Regions from separate parts of the Pseudoflavonifractor sp. An176 genome, predicted to be linked through region 2. Evidence: predicted binding sites of a transcription regulator. Region 2 holds the regulator's gene; the other holds the start of a gene.

Region 1 (11,833 bases), on a different contig from region 2:
CTCCCCCTGGGTGAACTCAGCTCTCATGGCTCTGGGTGGCGGGGGCGTACAGGGCCTTGGCGGACACCCCGCCCAGCTGGCCCAGCTTCCCGGTGAGAGCGCTGATGACGTCGTTGGGGGCGTCCAGAATGACGCTGATGACGCTCACCCCCCGCTGACGGTAGGGCACCCCCATGCGGCCTACGATGTAGGTTCCATAGTCGTGGAGGAGATTGTTGATGTGGTCGGTGGCGGACAGGTCCTCCACAATGATGCCGATGACGGCCAGGCGTGTGTCCATAGGCGTTTATCTCCTTTTTTGCAATAAAAAATGCCTGCACAGACCCACTGTGCAGGCAAAAACAGGCGACAAAAGAGACTCCCCCGCTGTCTATTCGCGGGCGAGTATAAAACGGTATCTGTCGTCTTTCCCTTCGGGGGACACCCTTGGGGTCAGCACAGGATGGTTGGGGACCGTTGGCGGCGGGCGAGGGCCCAGCGCCGCAGGCGTTGTGTTCAGTATACCACAGTAGGGCGGGTTTGCAAGGGGGTTTTCCGCCCCCTGTGCCTCCGTTCTCCCTTTTGTAGGTGCGTTCTTCTCCACAGCCCAGGCTCAGGCTTGCCAGCCGGGGTTTGCTCCGCAGGGTGACTTTCTCCCCGATGAGAAAGTCACCAAAGAATCGCCAAAGGCGGGGCCTTCCCCCGCCTTGTGGAATCCACCCCGCGGTACGGGGTGTCCCTGCGTCCTCCTTTTTGCGGCCCTTGGCCTGGCGGGGTCACATAGATGGATCGGTAATTCTACCGAATATACCTGCTTCTCTGAAACATAATCCTTCTACTCCCAGGGCCTTACCCTGGTTGGCCGCTGTTCCCAGCGATCGGTAGCCTGGCTTCCGGCGGCGGGAACGCCGCTCTTCCAGAGTAGGCCCGGAGGTGGAAACCACCCAGCCATAGGGCCAGCTGCCCAGGGTAGCCTGGTGTGGTGGCACGGCTAGGCGCCACAGCAAGGGTGACGGGCCGAACTTAGGCTTGACGCATGGACAGCCTCGTACCCCAAGGGGGGTCCTTAGGGGGGAACGCCCTAAGCGGGTTTTGGTTCCTTTTGCCCGCTCAAAAGGAACCCCCAGCGGGTAGCGTCCCCACCAGGCTGGCAAGCCGGAACGAGGCCTTTTAGAAGAACAACTCCTCAGTCTGCTTCGCAGACAGCTCCCCTTACACAGGGGAGCCTTTGAGCCAGGCAGTCACCGGGAGCCTGGCTTCCGGCAACTGGGAACAGTTGCACACCAGGGTGAGGCCCTGGGGGTAGAAGTTTTATTTTCCGTAGAAGCTGGAACTTACAAAAGAATTGCCATGCCATCTATGTGACCCCACCGGGCCAAGGGCCGAAAACAGGAAGACGCAGGTCCAGCCTCGCACCCCAGGGGGGTCCTTAGGGGGGAACGCCCTAAGTGGCTTTTCGTCCATTTTGGCCACTCAAAATGGACCCCAGCGGAGCGTCCCCGGCTGGGGCGCTGGTTTCCGCCGGGGAAATCGGAGAACGGCAAGCCCAGCGGAGCACTCCCGGCTGGGGCAAGTGAAGAGTGAAGAGTGAAAAGTGAAGAAGTGCAGGGCTGCCGCCCTGCGCCACAAAGGGTTTGCCTTTTCTCCCATTTGGTGATACAATGTCCCCTAGACTGTGCCGGGCATTTCCCGGCACCTGAAAAAGGAGTTACAACATGATGACTATGAAAAAGCGCATCACGTCTTTGCTTTTGGCCGCCGGGATGACCTTCTCCCTGGCCGCCTGTTCCACCCCCGCCGCCGAGCCCACCGACTCCCCCGCTCCCTCTGAGGAGATCGTGGCCGACCTGTCCCGAGACATCCTGGACTTCTCCGCCGGGCTCAAGGGCGACGAGACCATGCTCACCGCCAACGGCGAGGTGATTCCCGCCGACCTGTACCTGTACTTCCTGGCGGTGAACTGCGCCTATCTCACCCAGATGTACCAGGCCGATGTGGCCGACTACGCCGACCAGCTCAAGGAGGACAGCAAGACCGTCACCGCCTACTACAAGATTCTGGAGGCCAAGTGCGAGGAGCTGGGCTGCCCCCTCACCGACGAGCAGCAGACCGAGCTCAACGAGACCCTCATGTCCGAGGGCCAGGAGAAGTACGACCAGCGCAAGACCATCAACGGCCTCAGCGACGAGACCATGAAGTTCGTCTACTCCATCAACTACTTCTATGACAACGTCCTCAACGCCACCATCGGCCAGCCCACCGAGGACGACCTGAACAACTACGTCTATCAGACCCGCCACATCCTCCTGAAGACCGTGGACACCGAGGGTACCCCCACCGTCCAGGAGGACGGCTCCTACGCCTACCCCAAGCTGGACGACGAGACCATCGCCGAGAAGAAGGCCCTGGCTGAGGACATTCTGGCCCAGCTCAACGCCAGCGACGACCCCTCCACCCTCTTCAATGACCTGATGAACGAGTACAGCGAGGACGAGGGCCTGGAGCAGAGCCCCGACGGCTACACCGCCACCCTGGGCCAGATGGTCTCCGCCTATGAGAAGGCCGCCCTGGAGCTGGACTACGGCCAGGTGTCCGGCATTGTGGAGTCTGAGTACGGCTACCACATCATCATCCGGGACAAGGTGGCCGACACCAGCGAGTACGTGGACAAGTGGCGTGAGTACAAGATGGGCCAGCAGGTGGACCAGTGGATCGCCGACGCCGACATCCAGTCCACCGAGACTCTGGACAACCTGGACGTGGCCGACTTCTACAACAAGTTCAACGCCTACCAGGTGGCTCTCAACGAGAAGTACACCGCCGCCCAGGAGACTCCCTCTCCCTCCGTCAACCCCTCCGCTGACCCTGAGGCCACCGGCTCGGTGGAGGACGAGGCTGTTGGTTAAATGAAGAACGAAGAATGAAGAATGCAGGCCCAAAACATTGCCGCATTTCTTGGTTTGCTATGCGTAGGGGAGGGGCTTGCCCCTCCCGCAGCTCCCCTGGCATTGCCCTGGGTTTTCGGGCCGGGCAAGCCCGGCCCCTACGGCGGTCTGCCGGGGACTGTGTTCCCTTATAAAATCCGTGCCGCAGGCACACCATACTTCTTCACTATTCATGATTCACTATTCATTCGTCCCCTTCCCCCCTCGCCATTTTTCCCTTGCACTCACTGTGTGCCCCTGATACAATGCACCCACAAAAGACGTGCAGCGGGCACAGAGAACAGAGAAATATAGACCAATCCGCGCAATTTTCGTGCGGATTGGTCTTTTTTTGTCCCCTCCTCCCCTGCACCCGAACAACAAAGGAGTGCATCGTTATGACCCAGTGGTACACCAAAAGCTCGGCCCAGGCCCTCCAGGAGCTGGACACCAACTCCAGCCGGGGCCTCACCTCCACCCAGGCCGCCCAGCGCCTCCAGCAATACGGCCCCAACCAGCTGGAAAAGCCCAAACCCACCCCCCTCATTCTGCGCTTTCTCCTCCAGCTCAAAGACCCCATGATTGTGGTGCTCCTCTTCGCCGCCGCCCTCTCCCTCATCTCCACCCACGGCGAGGACTGGATTGAGGCGGTAATCATCCTCCTCATTGTGGTGGTGAATGCGGTGATCTCCATTACCCAGGAGAACAGCGCCCACAAGGCCCTGGAGGCCTTGGAACAGATGTCCGCCCCCCTGGCCAGGGTGGTGCGGGACGGCCAGACCCTCCGCCTGGACACCCGCCAGCTGGTGCCCGGGGACATCATCCTGCTGGAGGCGGGGGACCTGGTGCCCGCCGATGGCCGCATTTTACACTGTGCCAACCTGAAGGTGGACGAGTCCGCCATCACCGGGGAGTCGGTTCCGGTGTCCAAGGAGTCGGGGGCGGTGCTGGCGGAGGACACCGAGGTGGGAGACCAGTCCAACATGGTCATCTCCTCCACCGTCATCACCAATGGCCGGGCCACCTGCGTGGTCACCGCCACCGGCATGGACACCCAGGTGGGGCGCATCGCCGGAATGCTCCTCAATCAGTCCGACCCCTCCACCCCCCTCCAGCGAAAAATGGGGGAAATCTCCTCCACCCTGTCCTTTGCCTGCCTGGGGGTGTGCGCGGTGATGTTCGGCATCGGCCTTCTCTACCACATCCCCCTGCTGGACATGTTCCTCACCGCCGTGGCCCTGGCGGTGGCCGCCATCCCCGAGGGCCTGCCCGCCATTGTCACCATTGTGCTGGCCCTGGGGGTGCAGCGGATGGTGCGCCACCACGCCATTGTGAAAAAGCTCCCGGCGGTGGAGACCTTGGGCTGCGCCGGGGTGATCTGCTCGGACAAGACGGGCACGTTGACCATGAACCGTATGACGGTGGTGCAGATTTGGACCGCCCGGGAGAAGCACCGCCTGGAGGCCCTCATTGTGGGGGCTCTGTGCAACGACGCCACCCTGAACCACGACTCGGATGGGGTGCCCCACCTGCTGGGAGACCCCACCGAGACCGCTCTGGTGGACGCCGCCCTGGAGGAGGGGCTGGACAAGGAGATTTTGGAACAGGAAATGCCACGGGTGGCGGAAATTCCCTTCGATTCTCAGCGGAAACTCATGACCACCGTCCACCCCCTGCGGGGTCGGTACCGGGTGATGGTGAAGGGGGCCCCGGATGTGCTCCTGTCCCGGTGCACCCACATCCTGGCCGGGGCCTCGGTGCCCCTGGACGTGCCCACCCTGCGGCAGGTGGAGAGCGCCAACGCCGCCATGGCCCAGAACGCCCTGCGGGTGCTGGGCTGCGCCTACAAGGATGTGGATGTCATCCCGCCGCCCCGGGACATGGAGGCCCTCTTGGAGCACGATCTCACCTTTGTGGGGCTCATGGGCCTCATTGACCCGCCCCGGGTGGAGGTAAAACAGGCGGTGGCCCAGTGCTTTCAAGCGGGGATTCGCCCGGTGATGATCACCGGAGACCACAAACTCACCGCCGTGGCCATCGCCAAGGAGCTGGGCATCTTTCGGGAGGGGGATATGGCCCTCACCGGGGCGGACCTGGACTTTATGCCCCAGGAGATGCTGGAGCAGGAGGCGGACAAATTCACCGTGTACGCCCGGGTGTCCCCGGAACACAAAATGCGCATTGTCCAGGCCCTGCAAAATAAGGGGTACGTGGTGGCCATGACCGGGGACGGGGTCAACGACGCCCCCGCTCTGAAAGCCGCCGACATCGGCTGCGCCATGGGCATCACCGGCACCGACGTGGCCAAAGGGGCCGCCGACATGATTCTCACCGACGACAACTTCGCCACCATCGTCCACGCCGTGGAGCAGGGCCGGGGCATCTACGCCAACATCAAAAAGTCCATCCACTACCTGCTCTCCTGCAACATCGGGGAGATTTTGACCCTGTTTCTGGCCACCCTCTTCCACTTCCACCAGGCCCCCCTGGTGCCGGTGCAGCTTCTCTGGCTCAATCTGGTCACCGACTCCCTCCCCGCCCTGGCCCTGGGCCTGGAGCCGGTGGAGGCGGACGTGATGGAGAAGCCACCCCGCAAGGCCCACGAGCCCCTGTTCACCCCCGCCTTTACCATCCGCCTTCTCTGGCAGGGGGCGCTGGTGGGGGCGCTGACCCTGCTGGCCTATTTTGTGGGGGAGTACGTGCTGGGCGACCCCACCACCGCCGATGCCACCGCCAACACCATGGCCTTTGCCACCCTCACCTTCTGCCAGCTGTTCCACGCCTTTGACGTGCGCAGTGAGCACCAGTCCCTGCTCTCCCTGGGGGTGTTCACCAACCCCGCCATGAACCAGGCCTTTGTGGTGGGCGCCGCCCTCCAGCTGGCCGTCCTCCTGCTGCCCCCCTTGATGGGGGTGTTTCACGTCACCTTTCTCACCTTCCAGCAATGGCTGGTCGTGGTGATTTTGTCCATAACTCCTGTTGTGGTGACAGAGGTGGAAAAGAGATTTTTTCACTCTTCGTCTAACGAATCCTCTCATTTCGCCTAATTTCCGTGGAAATCCACCAAGCATTTTTCTAATTTTTTCTATGAACTTTACAAAATTGTATTGTTGATTTTTTCACAATCTTCGGGTATAATCGGGGTAACTACGACATCCAAGAAGATCATTTTACATCATACTGGAGGTTACACATCATGAAAGAAGTATACGTGGTCAATTGCTGCCGCACCGCTGTCGGCTCCTTCGGCGGCTCCCTGAAGGACGTGCCCGCCGTGGACCTGGGCGCCACCGTGGTCAAGGAAGTTCTGAACCGTGGCGGCGTGAAGCCCGAGCAGGTGGACGAGGTCATGTTCGGCTGCATCCTCACGGCTGCCCAGGGCCAGAACCCCGCCCGTCAGGTGAGCGTGAAGGCCGGCATCCCCTACTCCGTCCCCGCTTACACCGTGGGCATGGTGTGCGGCTCCGGCATGAAGTCCGTCATCGAGGGCGCTCGCGCCATCCTGGCTGGCGACGCTGACGTGATCGTGGCTGGCGGCACCGAGAACATGTCCGCTGCTCCCTTCGCCCTGCCCAACGAGCGCTGGGGCGCCCGCATGGGTGACAAGAAGGTTGTGGATACCATGATCCGTGACGGTCTGTGGGACGCCTACAACAACTACCACATGGGCACCACCGCTGAGAACATCGCCGACGTGTGGGGCATCACCCGTGAGGAGATGGACGCCTTCGCCGTCAGCTCCCAGAACAAGACCGAGGCTGCTCAGGCCGCTGGCAAGTTCGTGGACGAGATCGTTCCCGTGATGGTGAAGAAGAAGAAGGAAATGGTGGAGTTCAAGGTGGACGAGTTCCCCAAGGCTGGCGTGACCATGGAGTCCGTGGGCAAGCTGCGTGGCGCTTTCCCCGTGGGTCCCGAGGGCGTGGAGGACGAGATCGTCCACACCTTTGAGGTCACTCAGGTCCACGAGGCCGATGCCAAGCAGCACGTTCAGCGCGTGACCGCTGCCAACGCCTCCGGCATCAACGACGGCGCTGCCGCCATCCTGCTGGCCTCCGGCGAGGCTGTGGAGAAGTACGGCCTGAAGCCCATGGCCAAGCTGGTCAGCTGGGGCCAGGGCGGCGTGGATCCCAAGATCATGGGCGTGGGCCCCGTGCCCGCTTCCCGTCAGGCCATGGCCAAGGCCGACCTGAAGATCGAGGACGTGGATCTGGTGGAGGCCAACGAGGCGTTCGCCGCTCAGTCCATCGCTGTGGCTCGTGAGCTGGGCTTCGACATGAGCAAGGTCAACGTCAACGGCGGCGCCATCTCCATCGGCCACCCCGTGGGCGCTTCCGGCGCTCGTATCATCGTCACTCTGCTCCACGAGATGCTCAAGCGCGACGAGGCCAAGCGCGGCCTGGCCACCCTGTGCATCGGCGGCGGCATGGGCGTTGCCACCATTTTTGAGAAGTGCTAATTTAAGTGCGTCTGAGCACCCGGGAGCAGGGAGCCTGGACCGGAGCGACAGGCAAAGCCCAGCAGCAGCCCACGGCTGTGCGGGTTTGCCTGGAGTCGCAGGGAAGGCGACCGTCGCGGAGGGTGTGAAGCGTATCTGTCCGTGAGGGTAGACGCACCATGCGTCCAACCCGAGCGTGATAACATCCAAGGACAAGGGTGTGGGGGGTCACCCCACACCCTTGTTTGAGTATTATCTCCTTTGATGGGTACCCCGTGGTAGGGGCCGTGGCTTGCCCGGCCCGTGGTTACCCTGGTATTGCCTTGGGGGATTCGGGAGGGGCAAGCCCCTCCCCTACGCCCAACAAATCCAAATCCGTGCCGCTGGAAGCGGCACACCATAATTCTTCATTATTCATTTTTCATTCTTCATTATTTTGGAGGTATCTTATGAGCTATCAGGAAGAATACCGTCAGAAGCTCACCACCGCTGAGGAAGCGGTGAAAGTGGTCAAGTCCGGGGACTGGGTGGACTATGGCTGGTGCACCAACACCGCCGAGGTGCTGGACCAGGCTCTGGCCGGACGCATGGGCGAGCTGTACGACGTGAAGGTGCGGGGCGGCATTCTGCTGCACATGCCCGCCATCGCCCAGATTGAGAATCCCGCCGAGCACTTCACCTGGAACTCCTGGCACATGGGCGGCACCGAGCGGAAGATGGCCAAGCTCGGTCTGGCCTACTACGCCCCCATCCGCTACTCCGAGCTGCCCGGCTACTACCGGGACTGCATTGACCCCATCGACGTGGCCATGTTCCAGGTGGCTCCCATGGACCAGCACGGCTACTTCAACTTCGGCCCCAACGCCTCCCACCTGTATGACATGTGCGCCCGGGCCAAGCACATCATCGTGGAGGTCAACGAGAATATGCCCCGCTGCCTGGGCGGCTACCACACCGGGGTGCACATCTCCCAGGTCAACGCCATTGTGGAGGGCCCCAATGGCCCCATCGGCACCATGCCTGGCCTGAGCGAGCCCTCCGAGATCGACCTGGCGGTGGCCCGTCAGATCGTGGCCGAGATCCCCAACGGAGCCTGTCTCCAGCTGGGCATCGGCTCCATGCCCGGCGCTGTGGGCCAGATGATCGCTCAGTCCGATTTGAAGGACCTGGGCGTGCACACGGAGATGTACGTGGACGCCTTTGTGGCCATGACCAAGGCTGGTAAGATCACCGGCGCCCGGAAGAACTTCGACCAGGGCCGCCAGACCTACGCCTTCGCCGCCGGTACTCAGGAGCTGTACGACTTCCTGGACAACAACCCCGAGTGCATGAGCGCACCCGTGGACTACACCAACGACATCGCCCGGATGTCCACCCTGGACAACTTCATCTCCATCAATGGCGCGGTGGACATCGACCTCTTCGGCCAGGTCTCCTCTGAGTCCTCCGGCATCCACCACATCAGCGGTGCCGGCGGTCAGCAGGACTTCGTGATGGGCGCTTACCTGTCCCGTGGCGGCAAGAGCTTCATCTGCTGCTCCTCCACCTTCAAGGATAAGGCCACCGGCGAGGTGAAGTCCCGCATCCGTCCCACCCTCATTGAGGGCTCCATTGCCACCTGCACCCGGAGCAACCTCCACTATGTGGTCACCGAGCAGGGCATGTTCAATGTCAAGGGCAAGACCACTTGGGAGCGTGCCGAGGGCCTGATTTCCGTGGCTGCTCCCCAGTTCCGGGACGAGCTGATTGCCGCTGCCGAGGCTATGCACATCTGGCGCAAGTCCAATAAGCGGTAAGTTCCCCTTTTCCCATTGCAAGGGCCTGTTGCAGCTGCAACAGGCCCTTGTCTTGCCCAATGGCTCCCCTGAGTCAGGGGAGCTGGCAGCCGTTAGGCTGACTGAAGGGTTGTTCTTCTAAAAGGCCTAGTTCAGACTTGCCAGCCTGGTGGGGACGCTTCCCGCTGGGGGTTTCTTTTGAGCGGGCAAAAGAAACCAAAACCCGCTTAGGGCGTTCCCCCCTAAGGACCTCCCTTTGGGTACGAGGCTGGGCCTGCGTCAAAACGAAATTCGGCCCGTCACCCTTGCTGTGGCCCCTGTTTGTGCCACCACACCAGGCTACCCTGGGCAGCTGGCCCTATCACCAGGTGGTTTCCATGTCCGGGCCTACCTTGGAGAAGCGGCGTTCCCGCCGCCGAGAGCCAGGCCCCCGACCGCTGGGAACAGCGGCACACTAGGGTAAGGCCCTGGCGGCAGAAGTACCACCTACAGAGGAGTAGGCACAATCCACAGAATGTCTACGCCATCTATGTGACATGACCTAGTCCAGGGACGAAACAAGGAGAACGCAGGGACATCCCGTACCGCGGGGTGGATTCCACAAGGCGGGGGAAGGCCCCGCCTTTGGCGATTCTTTCCCCTCTTTCTCATCGCTGAGAAAGGGGGCCCAGCGGAGCGTCCCCGGCTGGGGCGCTGGTTTCCGCCTGAGAAATCGGAGAAGTACAATCCCTCCGCCAGCCGGGCGGCTGACAGCTTCGCTTTTTACAAGGGAGGCGTTAAGCCCTTCCCTTTCCCCCATTTTTGGTGTACACTGTGGACAGTCTTACACAAGAAAGGAACCTACCATCATGTCTAAGAAAAAGAACAAGAAATCCAACCCCCACTCCGCCCCCCAGGCCAAGGCCAAGCCCACCCAGCCCGCCAAGAAGTCCAATCCCCTGGTGTGGGGCATCGGCGCCATTGTGGTGGTGGCCATCCTCATCATCGCCGCTGTGGTGCTGACCCAGAAGCCCTCCACCACCTCCGGGGCCCAGAACTCTGCCAATCCCACCGCCACCACCAGCGCCGACACCTACACGCCCCCCGCTCTGGAAGAGGACGTGACCTACACCGCCCGCATCGACGTGAAGGACTACGGCACCATCACCGTGGAGCTGGACCAGTCCGCCGCTCCCATCACCTGCGCCAACTTCGTGGAGCTGGCCAACAGCGGCTTCTATAACGGCCTGACCTTCCACCGCATCATGGACGGCTTTATGATTCAGGGCGGCGACCCCGAGGGCAACGGCACCGGCGGCTCCGAGCATGAGATCGTGGGCGAGTTCTCCTCCAACGGCTGGGACAACCCCCTGTCCCATAAGCGGGGCACCATCTCCATGGCCCGCTCCAACGACCCCAACTCCGCCTCCTCCCAGTTCTTCATCGTCCATGAGGACTCCACCTTCCTGGACCCCGACTACGCCGCTTTCGGTACCGTCACCGAGGGTATGGACGTGGTGGATGCCATCTGTAAGGACGCCCAGCCCACCGACGGCAACGGCACCATCCCCGCCTCGGAGCAGCCCGTCATCAACTCGGTGACCATCCTCACCAACAAGTAACATGACCCACGAGGAATACATGGAGGAGGCCCTGAAAGAGGCCCGAGCCTGCATCCCCCAGGGAGATGTGCCCGTAGGCTGCGTCATTGTCTCCCCAGAGGGGGACATCATCGGCCGGGGCCGCAACCGCCGGGAGGCGGACGGCCGGGCCACCGCCCATGCCGAGGTGGAGGCCATCAACATGGCCTGTGCCGCTGTGGGCTCCTGGCGGCTCACCGGGTGCACCCTGTACGTCACCCTGGAGCCCTGCCCCATGTGCGCCGGGGCCATCATCAACGCCCGCATCGCCTGTGTGCGCTACGGGGCAAAAGAGGACAAATCCGGGTGCTGCGGGTCGGTGCTCAACCTCTTCGAGGAGCGGTTTAACCACCACCCCCGCATCTACGGCGGCCTGCTAGAGAGGGAATGCCGGGGGATTTTGGAGGAGTTTTTTTCCACTCTCCGGTGACTTTACAAAGTCTTTGCATCATTTAATACTTTTGTAACAATTGTGCACAAACTTTTGTAATGACTGTTGCGTATCATAACACTTGCAAGAGATATCCTTTCTTTTTCATTCTATCCTCCATCCTTTTATAAAAACTCCGGGGCTTTGCAAGCGGCCCTGGAGTTTTTGTGTTTTACCCCCAAACTATGGCCTCTTTTTAGCGTCATTTCAGCTTTCTGGTTTATACTCAGAGGGACACAACTCGCTAGAAAGGTGGTCGTACCATGGCGACACAATTGGAACAAGCCCAGAGAGGCCAGCGCAAGGCCATGCTGGAGGTATATGAGGGCTGCAAACAGAAGGTATACTATGTCTCCCTGCTGCTCACCGGCCAGGAGGACGGGGCCAAGCAGGCCGCTGCCTATGCGGGCAAACAGGTGTGGGACAGCATGAAGCTCTACCCCATCTGTACCCAGGAGGACTTTACCCACCTGGCCATTCAAAAGGCGGTGGAGTCCTGCAAGCGCACCATCCTCAAGCACCAGCCCAAGTCCTTCCGCATTCCCCAAAACCGAAACTTCCTCATTTCCGGGGAACTGGTCACCTCGGGACAGCCCCAGGCGCTGCTCCAAGCCCTGCCCCCTCTGTCCCGGTTCCTTCTGGTGCTGCACACCGTAGGCGGCTACAACCAG
Region 2 (11,833 bases):
TGTCACGCTTATTTATAAAAACCACGTCATTTTCTCATTTCACACTCAGGAGGAAATTCTATGGAAGAAACGGTTCGTTCCATTCACCCCTACGAGCCCTACATCCCAGAGGGTTCCACCAAACTCATCATTGGAACCATGCCGCCCTTTCGGTTTTGCACCTCCGGCGGAAGAGCCTTACACAACAACGATGTGGATTTCTACTACGGCTCCAGAGATAATTCTTTTTGGAAGCTGCTTTCTGAGGTAACTGGCACCCCTCTGGCGTTTGCAAACACCGTCGAAGCAGTGAACCAACGAAAGCAGCTGTTGCAGGAGTTACACATCGGAATTACCGATATTGTGGGCAGCTGCATTCATCGAAACGGCAAATCAGATGACGCCTCGTTAATCTCCATTGAGCCCAAGCCTCTGGATAAGCTGCTGCTGGAGCACCCCAATATTGAGGAATTGATCTATACCAGCAGAGCCGAAGTGAAAAAGCTCATCCACCGTTTCTTTGCAGACAAGGGTCCCCACCCCAAGAGAAACGACAACACATGGGAGGAAAGCGTCTGGATCAACGGCAGACCATACGGAGTGACCAGACTTTACTCCCCCTCCCCCATTGCACTGTGGAGCGTCAGCGCCGATACACGTCTGGAGCAATATCGACGTGTCTTTATAACTGACAACATTTGAACCTTCCTCAATGATATTTTCTCCAGAAAAACACCAGAGAGATCACACCCGGTATGCCGATATACAACATCAGGGCAATCACAGAAATCGTTCCAATGAGCTCCATATCCGAAACCGAAAAAGCTGCGGCAAGGTATAGCAGCGTCAAGGGCAACGAGATGACGCCGATGATTCTATGGGCCAGGTTCCAGGTATCTTCATCCCGCACCGTCCATGGCAGACGCAGGCCGGTATGCCGCTGATATGGCAGCCGTGGAGAAAGCGCACCAAAGAAAAGGAACAGACCGGAAAACACGCCCATAAGCAACCACTGTTCCTGCTGCGCCGTCAGTGTAATCACCTGGGCTTGCAGCAAGCCACAAACTGCCAGCAACACAATCAGAAACACTGCATTGAATATCGTCACAACTTTCAGCGCTTTCATCTGGGATACGGAAACCGCACTCTCGGAAAACAGAGACAAATTCCGATACAGGATCAGCAGCGACAATGCAATGCAAGCCCCCACCAAGAGCAGCGACGCCAAGGGATTATCCACGAGGATCACAACCATCAGTGCCGCAAAGGAGAGAAAGACGATTTGCCCCCGCTTCTGGCTGGCCAACGTGTTTCTCTGCAGCTGTTGATTCCGCTCCGCCAGTTCCTCGTTGACCCTTGCCAACTCATCGGTCAGGTCCACGGTTTCTTCCTCCGGCGTCAAATCCAGCAGTACGCCGACCGGCACATCCAACGCTCGAGATATTCTGATTAGGACCTCTGCATCTGGCACGGACACATTGTTTTCCCACTTGGACAACGTCTGGCGGACCACGTGCAGTTCGGCAGACAGTTCTTCCTGGGTATATCCCCTCTCCCGGCGGTATTTCTTAATGTTATCACCTAGCATGACTCAATCACCATCCTTGCCCGCATTGTACGAGAGAACACCAAACTTGTAAAGCAACAAGTTTTAACATGGGGCCATCAAGCTCCAAACCATCACTTTTTCTAGCAACAGCAGAGGGTCTGCGGCCTTTTCCCCGCAGACCCTCTGCTGTTTTCATTCAGCTCCGTGATAAAATTTCTCACGGCTGAAATTCCTCAAAAATAGGCAGGCAGCCCTCCTGCTCCACCCGCTGCATGGACGCAGAATCCCGGATGGTCCAGCTCACTTCCTGGCCCCGCCACAGGCGTCTGGCCAGAAACAGAGAGAGTTGGCGGCGGTCCTTCCATTTATAGGCCACAAAATCCGGGCACGTCACCAGGTTGGTGAGCACGTTGGTCATCACCACCGCCGCCACCAGGGGCATCCCGCTGCGCTCACGGATGAAGTTCTGGCTCAGTTGTCCCCGGCAGATCTCCGGGCGGTGCCGCTTAAGCCACATCAGCACCTTGGGGTGAAAGGACTCAATGCAATAGTTGACCTTGTAGCGGTCCAGCACCTGACAGGCCGCCTTGGCCAGCCGAGCCGCATTTTTCTCCGCTTTCAGCTCCACAATCAGCGGGGCCCGCCCCTCAAACAGAGGCAGCACCTCCTCCAAAAACGGGATTTTCTCCTGAGTGCCCTCCAGGCGGTACTGAGACAGCTGCTCCGCCGTCAGAGAAGCCACATCCACGTCCACCCCAGCGGTACGCAGCAGGGAGTCGTCGTGGATGACCACCAGACTCCCGTCCCGGGTCAAGTGCACGTCCAATTCGGCCCCATACCCCCGCTCCGCCGCCCGGCGAAACGCAGTCAGGGAATTTTCCGGGATGCCCCGTGTTTCATCGTGCAGTCCTCGGTGGGCATATCGGTATCGGCGCAGCACCTCCCACGCCGGGTGTCCATGGCGGCACCGCACCGACATAACCCAAAAGAGCAGCAGCGCCGCAACAACTCCAAGTACAATCCATATTCCCATGGTTTCCATCCAACCTCTCATGTATCTGACGAGGTACCGTGAGGTTTCGCCCTTGCCTCCGGACCACCTCTCCATTATACCGAAGCTTTTGAAAAAATCCACCCTCTTCACCGGGTGGAAACAGATTTTTACGTTTTCTTTATTTTTTCCATATTGACAACAATCCTTGTCAATGCTATCTTATGTTTGACAAAGATAGTTGTTATAATGCAAACAATACTTGTCAAGGAGGGGTGCTCATGCCGCTACAGAATCGACTCAAAGAGTTTCGGGCAGCCCAGGGCATCAACCAGCAGGAGCTGGGGACATTGGTGGGAGCCTCCCGGCAGACCATCAGCCTCATTGAGCGAGGGGACTACAACCCCTCCATCACCCTGGCCCTTCGCATTGCCCAGGTGTTCCACCGCCCGGTGGAGGACGTCTTTTATCTCACAGAGGAGGAGTCATCACGAAAGAAGCTAAGAAAAAATCACCCGCTCGTATCTATGTTACCTTCGCCGTAGTCATCATCATCTGCGGCCTCATTGGCGACATCGTGGGCGTTGCCGCTGTGTCCAATGAATTCTCCGTCCGCAATCTCGGCGAGCAGTTCAACCTGATGCTGGCTTCCCTGGGTCCCTGGTGCTATGTCCCCGGATTTTTGCTGTTGGTGGGAGCCACTTGGTACTACTTCCGGGGAAAGCGGATGATTCCCCAAGCTCTGGAAGATGACGAACTGTTCCCCCAGGCCAACCTGACTTTTTGCCGGGCCATGTTTCTGGCCAATCTGGCCACGGTGCTCATGTTCTTGGCCATGGCCCTGGGCTATGCAGCCTCTTGGGGGGTCAATCTCTCCTGGTTCCTGCTCATCGGGCACATCATCTGGATGACAGCAATTCAAGCCCGCATCATCTCCGCTACTAAGAAACTATTTCCCGAAAAGCGTGGTGATATTTTTGATTTTAAGTTTCAAAAGGACTGGTACGAGAGCTGCGATGAAGCCGAGCGGCAGCAGACCGCCCAATGCAGCTACCAGGCCTTCAAGGTAATGGGTCTGATTTTCCCCGGCATCATGGCAATACTATCCATTCTATCCGTCATTGACCTGGTCGCCCCTTCGTATAGTCTGTTGGTGGGCGGTCTCTGGCTGGTACAGCAGTTTGTGTACAACTACACATCCCTACAAATGGATAAAAAGAGAAGTTGAGGTAAGCAATAATGAAATTGGAATTACGCAACATTGAAAAGAGCTTTGGAGCCAAGCAGGTGCTCCAGGGCATCTCCCTCACCGCTGAGGGAGGCCAGGCCTTCGGCCTGCTGGGCCGAAACGGCGCCGGTAAGACCACCACCATCCGCATTCTCATGGACGTCTTCCCTCAAAATAGCGGAGAAGTTCTCCTGGATGGGAAGCCCATCGACTACCGCAAGGTGTCTTTGGGCTACCTCCCCGAGGAGCGAGGGCTGTACCCCAAAAAGCCCATCGGGCAACAGCTGGTATACTTCGCCCAGCTCAAGGGGATGAAGCGTGCCAAGGCGTTGGCCTCGGTGCGCCACTGGCTGGAACGGCTGGGTATGGGGGAGTACGAAACCAAGCGGCTGGACACCCTGTCCAAAGGCAACCAGCAGAAAATCCAGCTCATCACCGCCCTGGCCCATGACCCCGATATCATCGTACTGGATGAGCCCTTCTCCGGCCTGGACCCGGTAAATGCCGCTCTGCTCAAAGATGTGGTGAAGGAGCAGATTCAAAAGGGGAAAATCGTCCTCTTCTCCTCCCACCAGATGAACTATATCGAGGAGTTCTGCCAGGAGATCGCCATCCTCAATCAGGGCAAAATCGCCATCTCCGGCAATCTGGAGCAAATCAAGCGCAGCTATCCCCGGGACCGTCTCACCGTGTTCAGCCCCCAATACCGGGAGATTCTCTCCCAACTGGGCAATCGCTGCCAGCTGGTGCAGCCCGGCGAGGTGCTTCTCCGCCTGGACAGCCCCAGCCAGAAGCAGGAGATGATGGGGCAACTGGTGGCCCGCTACGACATTGACCGGGTGCAGGTCTACGAGCCGTCCCTCAACGACATCTTCGTGGAATACGCCGGGGACCACGTGTGAAGGGAGAAGAGATCATGAGACAATTTCGTACTATTCTCAGCTTTGAGCTGAAAAACTACTTTAAAAACAAGGTGTTTGTGGGCTCCACCCTGCTCATTGTGGCTGTTCTGGCCGTGGTGATGTTCCTGCCCAACCTGATTGGTTTCTTCGGCTCCATGGGCGGAGATTCCTCCGATGACCCCACCGAGCAGTCGGTGATTTTGGTCTCCGCTCCCTCTCAGGAGATGGGAGAGACCATTGCCCAGGCCCTGGCCTCTGCCTTCCCTGACCAGACGGTGACTTGGACGCAAGACGACCTCGCTAAAATCAAGGAGCAGGTGTCCAACCAGGAAGCCGATTGCGCCCTGGTCTTTGACTCCCTGACTTCCTACACCTATTACGTGTACAATCGTTCCCTCTACGACCAGACTACCCAGGTGGCCAATCAGGTCCTGGTGAGTCTGGCCCAGGTGGAGGCCATGACCCAACAGGGGCTGAGCCCGGACCAGGCCGGGGAGATTCTCTCCCTCCAGATCGACGCCAAAGAGGAGCTTCTGGGGGTGGACCAGGCCCAAAATTACTGGTACACCTACATTATGACGTTGGCCTTGTACATGGTCATCATGCTCTACGGCCAGATGGTAGCCTCCCACGTGGCCACGGAGAAGAGCTCCCGGGCCATGGAACTGCTCATCACCAGCGCTACCCCGGTAAACATGATGTTCGGCAAGGTGCTGGCCTCCTGCATCGCCGGGTTTGTCCAGCTGGCGGTCATCTTCGGCTCCGCCCTTCTCTTCTACCAGCTCAATCTGGACGCTTGGGGCGGCAATTCCGTGATGACCTCCCTGTTTGACATGCCCCTGTCCCTGCTGGTATATCTGCTGGTGTTCTTCGTTCTGGGCTTCCTCCTCTACGCCTTCCTCTACGGCGCCATCGGCTCCACTGCCACCAAGCTGGAGGATATCAACACCTCCATCATGCCTCTGTCCATGCTCTTTGTCATTGCCTTCTGCGTGGTCATGTTCAGCATGGGCAGCGGTGCGGTGGACAACATCGCCATGATGGTGTGCTCGTTCGTCCCCTTCACCTCCCCCATCGCCATGTTTGCCCGCATCGCTATGAGCACGGTCCCTGTCTATCAGATTGTCCTGTCCATCGGTATTCTGACGGTGTCTGTGGTGGGTATCGGGGTGCTGTCCGCCAAGATCTACCGAGTGGGCGTGCTCCTCTACGGCACTCCGCCCAAAATTGGCGCCATCCTCAAAGCAGTTTGGCAGGCCTAACTTTTCAAAGCCTTCCCGGATGATTCTTGCCAAATTCTCCTGGCTCCGCTATACTGTTCTTACATGACTTTCACCCTATTTCGAGACAAGGAGCAATGAGGTATGGAAAAAGCCAACGTTTACTACACCGATTTCCGCACCAAGCTGGGCGAGGGCCTTCCCACCAAGCTCAAGCGGCTCATCCGGGCCGCAGGCATTGGCGAGATCGACATGGATAACAAGTTCGTGGCCATCAAGATGCACTTCGGCGAGCTGGGCAATCTGGGCTTCCTCCGCCCCAACTACGCCAAAGCTGTGGCTGATGTGGTGAAGGAGCTGGGTGGCAAGCCCTTCCTCACCGACTGCAACACCCTCTATGTGGGCAGCCGGAAAAACGCCCTGGAGCACCTGTACTGCGCCTGGGAAAACGGCTTCACCCCCATGACTGTGGGCTGTCCCATCCTCATTGGCGACGGTCTGAAGGGCACCGACGATGTGGAGGTCCCCGTCAACGGAGAGTACGTCCAAAACGCCAAGATCGGCCGAGCCATTATGGACGCTGACGTGTTCATCTCTCTGAACCACTTCAAGGGCCATGAGATGGCGGGCTTTGGCGGCGCCATCAAGAACATCGGCATGGGCTGCGGCTCCCGGGCCGGTAAGAAGGAGCAGCACCACAACGGTCAGCCCTCCGTACACCAGGACAAGTGCGTGGGCTGCAAGTCTTGCATGAAGGAGTGCGCCAACCAGGGTCTGGCCTTTGACGAGACCACCCGGAAGATGCACATTGTCACCGAGAACTGCGTGGGCTGTGGCCGGTGCATCGGTGCCTGCAACTTTGACGCCATCGACTTCTCCAGTTGGGCCGCTGTGAAGGACCTGAATTGCCGCATGGCGGAGTATGCCAAAGCAGTGGTGGACGGCCGTCCCAACTTCCACATCTCTCTCATTGTGGACGTCAGCCCCAACTGTGACTGCCACGCCGAGAACGACGCCCCCATCCTCCCCAACATCGGCATGTTCGCCTCCTTTGATCCCCTGGCCCTGGACCAGGCCTGTGTGGACGCCTGCCTGGCCTGCGATCCCCTGCCCAACAGCCAGCTCAGCGACAACATGGCCAAGCCGGATTTCTGTGACCACCACGATCATTTTGAAAACAGCACCCCCGACTCGGAGTACAAGACCTGTCTGGAACACGCTGAAAAGATCGGCATCGGCTCTCGCAGCTATGAACTGGTGTTTCTAAAGTAAGACCCAAAAACGCCTGGAGAGGGCTTCTCTCCAGGCATTTTTATAATTATAAGTACAGGGTCCCGCAAAGCCGGGCGGCGCTGGTGCGCCGTACAAGTGTTTTCGCCTGGGCGAAAACCTTGGCGCAGGCGGAATTCACTTCCGCCGAGCATTGAAATGAGCCTATGGCTCCCAATGAAAAAGACACGCTAAAAAGCGTGTCTTTTTCATTGGAGCGGGTGAGGGGAATCGAACCCCCGTGTTCAGCTTGGGAAGCTGACATTCTACCATTGAACTACACCCGCATATTTTAACTCGGTGAAGCTTATTATAATACACCCCCTGAGAAATTGCAAGCATTTTTTCTCTCCCCCCTTCCCGTTTTTCCCCTATTTTTCTACACCTTGCCCAAAACTTTATTTGTATTTTACAATTCCACCCTTTACTTTTCCGGTACATGTTGCTATAATGTACAACAGCGCAAGAGAAAAGAGGTGAAACTTGTGAAAGAATATCCCCGCAAGCCTGATGTGGATGATATGATTTTCGGTGATGATCGCACCGTGCCCAGCCAGCGCTGATCTCCCATCAGCCCGCAATGCTGCATATTTTTTGACTCACCCCAGTAATCAGCAATACTGTGGTGAGTTTTTGTCTTTTTCAGAACAACCCCGAAAGGAGCTTTTCATGACATACTCACTCTCCCAACTGGCCTGGTTCTTTCTCATCTATTCCATTCTAGGCTGGTGTATCAGCGTGGCATTCTGTGCCATCAAAAAACATTCCTTTGTCAACCCAGGCTTTCTCAACCTTCCTGTCAGCCCCATTTACGGCATTGGAGCGGTACTCTCCACGGTGTTCCTCTCGGAACTGACCCACCGTCCCCTGTTCTTTATTCTGGGCTCCTGCGTTCTGTCCGGCATTCTGGTCATTACCACCGGTGTCGCTCTGGAGCGCATGCTCCACCGCAGATGGTGGGACTTCTCCGACCACAAATTCCACTTCCACGGGTACATCTCTCTGCCCCTGCTGCTGGTGCTGGGTGTGGGCGCATGGCTGTGTGTGAGTTTTCTCAACCCCCTTCTAGCCTTGGTGTTGGGTGACCTCCCTCCCCTGCTGTCCCGCATCCTGGTTCTGGTGGGATTGGGACTGGTCGCCCTGGACCTGGCCCTCTCTCTGGGCATCACGGTACAGATGGGCGTGCGTATCCGCCGTCTGGAACAGCTGTCCCGAGACTTCCAGGAGCTCACCGCTCTCTTCGGCCACGCCATCACCCGGCGGGTCCAGACCCGTATGCTCCACGCCTTCCCCAATCTGGAGCAGGCCGCCCCCTCCCAAAAGCCCAAGCCCACCGTGTTTGCCCAGGGCTGTTCTCCCACCAAGCTGATTTGGATTTTCTTCATTGCCGCCCTGCTGGGCGATATCATCGAGACGCTGTTCTGCCGGGCCACCATGGGCATCTGGATGAGTCGCAGCAGTCTCATCTACGGCCCCTTTAGCATTGTGTGGGGTCTGGGCGCTGTGATGTTCACCGCCCTGCTCTATCGGTACAAAGACAAGAGCGAGGGCTACCTCTTCCTTGCCGGCACCATTGTGGGTGGTGTGTACGAATATGTGTGTAGTGTCTTCACCGAGCTGGTCTTCGGCACCGTGTTCTGGGATTACAGCCACATCCCCTTCAACCTGGCCGGACGCATCAATCTGCTCTACTGCTTCTTCTGGGGCATTGCCGCCGCCGTGTGGATGAAGGTCCTCTATCCCCGCCTGTCCCGTCTCATTGAGCGCATCCCCATGAAAGCGGGCAAAGTGCTCACCTGGGTGATTGTTGTGTTCATGGTGTTCAATATGGCCATCTCCGCCCTGGCTCTGGGCCGGTATCAACAGCGCCAATCGGCCCCTGACGCCCCCACCAACGGCTTCACCGAATTTTTGGACCACTACTACCCCGATGAGCGGATTCATCAGGTCTACCCCAACATGAAACAGGTCACGGACTGACCGAGAAAAAAACGTCCGATGCTGATTCCTGCATCGGACGTTTTCATATACCGTCGAAAGAAAGAAAAAAGCAAGTTCCTTTCGGAACTTGCCTTTTGGTACGGCTGGAGGGATTCGAACCCCCGACCTTTTGGTTCGTAGCCAAACACTCTATCCAGCTGAGCTACAGCCGCTTGTCGCTGTCGTTTCCTGGCGACTCGTATATACTAGCACAGCTGAAATGAAATTGCAAGTGTTTTTTTCGATTTTTTCAAAAATTTTTGAGAGGTCTATTTACTCCTCAGAAATCATATAACTCAGCGTTAGCAGGCTGTCTGCAAAGTGCACGTTCTCCACTTTCACGTCGGGCATTTCCTGCTCCGGCAGCTCCACATTGGTGAAATTCCAGATTCCGTCCACCCCCAGCTTGCTCAGGCGGCGAGCGGTGGCCACGGCCACAGACCCAGGCACCGTCAGAACCGCCACGCTCACCCGGTGCTCCCGCACAAAGGTGTCCAGACCATCCACATGGTAGACGGGGACGCCGCCCAGCTTGGTGTCCACCAGGTCCGGGTTGACGTCAAAGGCGGCCACCAGCCGGAAGCCATTGGCACGGAACGGGAAGTTCTCAATGAGGGCGCGTCCCAGGTTACCGGCACCCAAGATGAGCACGGTGTGGCCTCGGTTCATCCCCAGGATCTCTGCCACCTCACCCCGCAGCCGCTCCACGTTGTACCCGTAGCCCTGCTGACCGAACCCGCCAAAGCAGGACAGATCCTGGCGAATCTGGGAGGCCGTCAGCCCCATGGACTGGGCCAAGGCTCCGGAAGAGATTCGAATGGTACCGGCACGATATAAGTCATCCAAATGGCGATAATAGCGGGGCAAACGCCGGATCACCGCCGAAGAAATCTTATCTTTTTTCATATGACACCCTCACATCCCGTCAGAGTTTTTCGGCATTTCATCTTTCTTTTGATCACCATACGCAATTCATTTTATCTCATTGTCATAAGTTTGTCAATTTCCATGTGCAAGTTCTTGCAACATTTCTCAAGGAGGTCCTAGCATTGGCACAAAACGGTTCTCTCATTGTCCACGTCTATGCGTCCCGGGCTCAGCTCCCCATACAGGGGGCCACGGTGTTGGTATCCCAGCCGGACGGACAGGGTCGGCATCAGCTTCTATCCGTGCTCATTACAGACGAGAGCGGCGTAGCCGGCCCCATCTCCCTGCCCGCTCCCGACGCCGCCCTCAGCCAGAGCCCCGGCTCCCCCCTGCCCTTCTCCTCCTACTCTCTGGTGGTAGAGCACCCGGGGTATCAGGTGGCCGTGTTTGAAAATCTCCAGATCTTCTCCGGGGTGGAGACCACCCAGAGTGTGCCCCTCATCCCTCTGGCCATTCCCGAGTCGCCTACCCCTCGGCCTCAGTTCACCAACGTCACACCACAACCGCTGTAAGGAGGCTTCTATGTCTGTATCCGTCATTCCCTACATTCCCCAGTACATCACCGTCCACCTGGGCCAGCCCAAGGAGGCGGCGGAGAACGTCACGGTGACCTTCCCCGACTACATCAAAAATGTAGCCTCCAGCGAGGTATACCCCACCTGGTCAGAGGAAGCCCTGAAAGCCAACATTCTGGCCCAGATCTCCTTTGCCCTCAACCGGGTGTACACCGAGTTCTACCCCAGCCGCGGGTATGACTTTGACATCACCAGTGAGACCCAAAACGATCAGAAATTCATCAAAGGCCGGAGCACCTTTGAAAACATCGACCGCCTGGTGGACGACATGTTCACCACCTACATCCGCCGAGTGGGCTTTGTGGAGCCCCTGGCGGCCAAGTTCTGCAACGGTACCACCTCCACCTGTGACGGCCTGTCCCAGTGGGGCAGTGAGGCCATGGCCCAGGAGGGGGCGGACTACATGACCATTCTGCGCAACTACTACGGGGACGACATCGAACTGGTCAACGACGCCCCCATCCGGGATGTGCCCAACTCCTACCCCGGCTATCCCCTGCGCCAGGGCTCCTCCGGGGAGGACGTGGTGGTGCTCCAGGCCATGCTCAACCGCATTGGACAGAATTACCCTGCCATTCCCCGCCTGGCCCAGGTGGACGGCATCTTTGGGCCACGCACGGAGGAAGCAGTGCGGGTGTTCCAGTCCGTCTTTGGGCTGGCAGTGGATGGTATCGTGGGTCGGGGTACCTGGTATAAGCTGGTGTTCCTCTACGTGGCCGTCACCAAGCTCTCCGAGCTGGTCAGCGAGGGCCAGAGCTTTACCCAGGTCCAGGGCCCCTCGGGCATCCAGGTGCTGCGCCAAGGCGACCGGGGCCCCGCTGTCTCCGCCCTCCAGTATTTCCTCTCCCTCATCGGGCAATACTCCTTCAATCTGCCCACCCTGGCCATTGACGGCATTTTTGGCCCCAAGACCAAACAGGCGGTGCAGGATTTCCAGAAAGCCTACCATCTGCCCGCCACCGGCGTGGTGGACAACGCCACGTGGCTGAAGCTCTACGACGAGTACGTGGGCATTGCCACTACCTCTCTGGCCAACGCCAACCTGCCCATCTCCCCCTCGGAGATTGAAAACCAATTCCAGGCCGGGCAATTCCCCGGCTATCCGCTCTCCTACGGCAGCAACGATTAAGGAGGTATCTCAACCATGGAACTCAATCTCACCGGCGCTCCGGTCCGAGACATTCAGCACATGCTCAACGTCATCTCCGCCACC

Evidence for each region. The regulator Rex, encoded in region 2, represses fermentation and respiration genes when NADH is low (regulators of the CRP and FNR family bind a similar motif). The targets are predictions, from matches to a motif close to ATTGTTAANNNNTTAACAAT.
Region 1: the regulator Rex is predicted to act here: its motif matches at 6,010-6,029, upstream of B5F12_RS06995 (acetyl-CoA C-acetyltransferase).

What each region holds. Positions count from the first base shown of each region.
Region 1 covers NZ_NFKO01000012.1:23,569-35,401, reverse strand. Annotated here, with positions in the region: gene hydE ([FeFe] hydrogenase H-cluster radical SAM maturase HydE) at 1-27, opposite strand, end outside; gene B5F12_RS07010 (TM1266 family iron-only hydrogenase system putative regulator) at 17-280, opposite strand; gene B5F12_RS07005 (peptidylprolyl isomerase) at 1,695-2,885, shown strand; gene B5F12_RS07000 (calcium-translocating P-type ATPase, PMCA-type) at 3,302-5,950, shown strand; gene B5F12_RS06995 (acetyl-CoA C-acetyltransferase) at 6,100-7,359, shown strand; gene B5F12_RS06990 (butyryl-CoA:acetate CoA-transferase) at 7,788-9,134, shown strand; gene B5F12_RS06985 (peptidylprolyl isomerase) at 9,962-10,714, shown strand; gene B5F12_RS06980 (nucleoside deaminase) at 10,716-11,162, shown strand; gene B5F12_RS12330 (peptidylprolyl isomerase) at 11,426-11,833, shown strand, end outside.
Region 2 covers NZ_NFKO01000002.1:114,696-126,528, reverse strand. Annotated here, with positions in the region: gene B5F12_RS02050 (uracil-DNA glycosylase family protein) at 61-681, shown strand; gene B5F12_RS02045 (XRE family transcriptional regulator) at 689-1,567, opposite strand; gene B5F12_RS02040 (glycerophosphodiester phosphodiesterase family protein) at 1,746-2,561, opposite strand; gene B5F12_RS02035 (helix-turn-helix transcriptional regulator) at 2,801-3,064, shown strand; gene B5F12_RS02030 (DUF3169 family protein) at 3,097-3,747, shown strand; gene B5F12_RS02025 (ATP-binding cassette domain-containing protein) at 3,759-4,649, shown strand; gene B5F12_RS02020 (ABC transporter permease) at 4,664-5,911, shown strand; gene B5F12_RS02015 (DUF362 domain-containing protein) at 6,014-7,141, shown strand; tRNA gene B5F12_RS02010 (tRNA-Gly) at 7,352-7,425, opposite strand; gene B5F12_RS02005 (putative ABC transporter permease) at 7,808-9,118, shown strand; tRNA gene B5F12_RS02000 (tRNA-Arg) at 9,215-9,291, opposite strand; gene B5F12_RS01995 (redox-sensing transcriptional repressor Rex) at 9,392-10,024, opposite strand; gene B5F12_RS01990 (carboxypeptidase regulatory-like domain-containing protein) at 10,168-10,557, shown strand; gene B5F12_RS01985 (peptidoglycan-binding protein) at 10,568-11,749, shown strand; gene B5F12_RS01980 (peptidoglycan-binding protein) at 11,765-11,833, shown strand, end outside.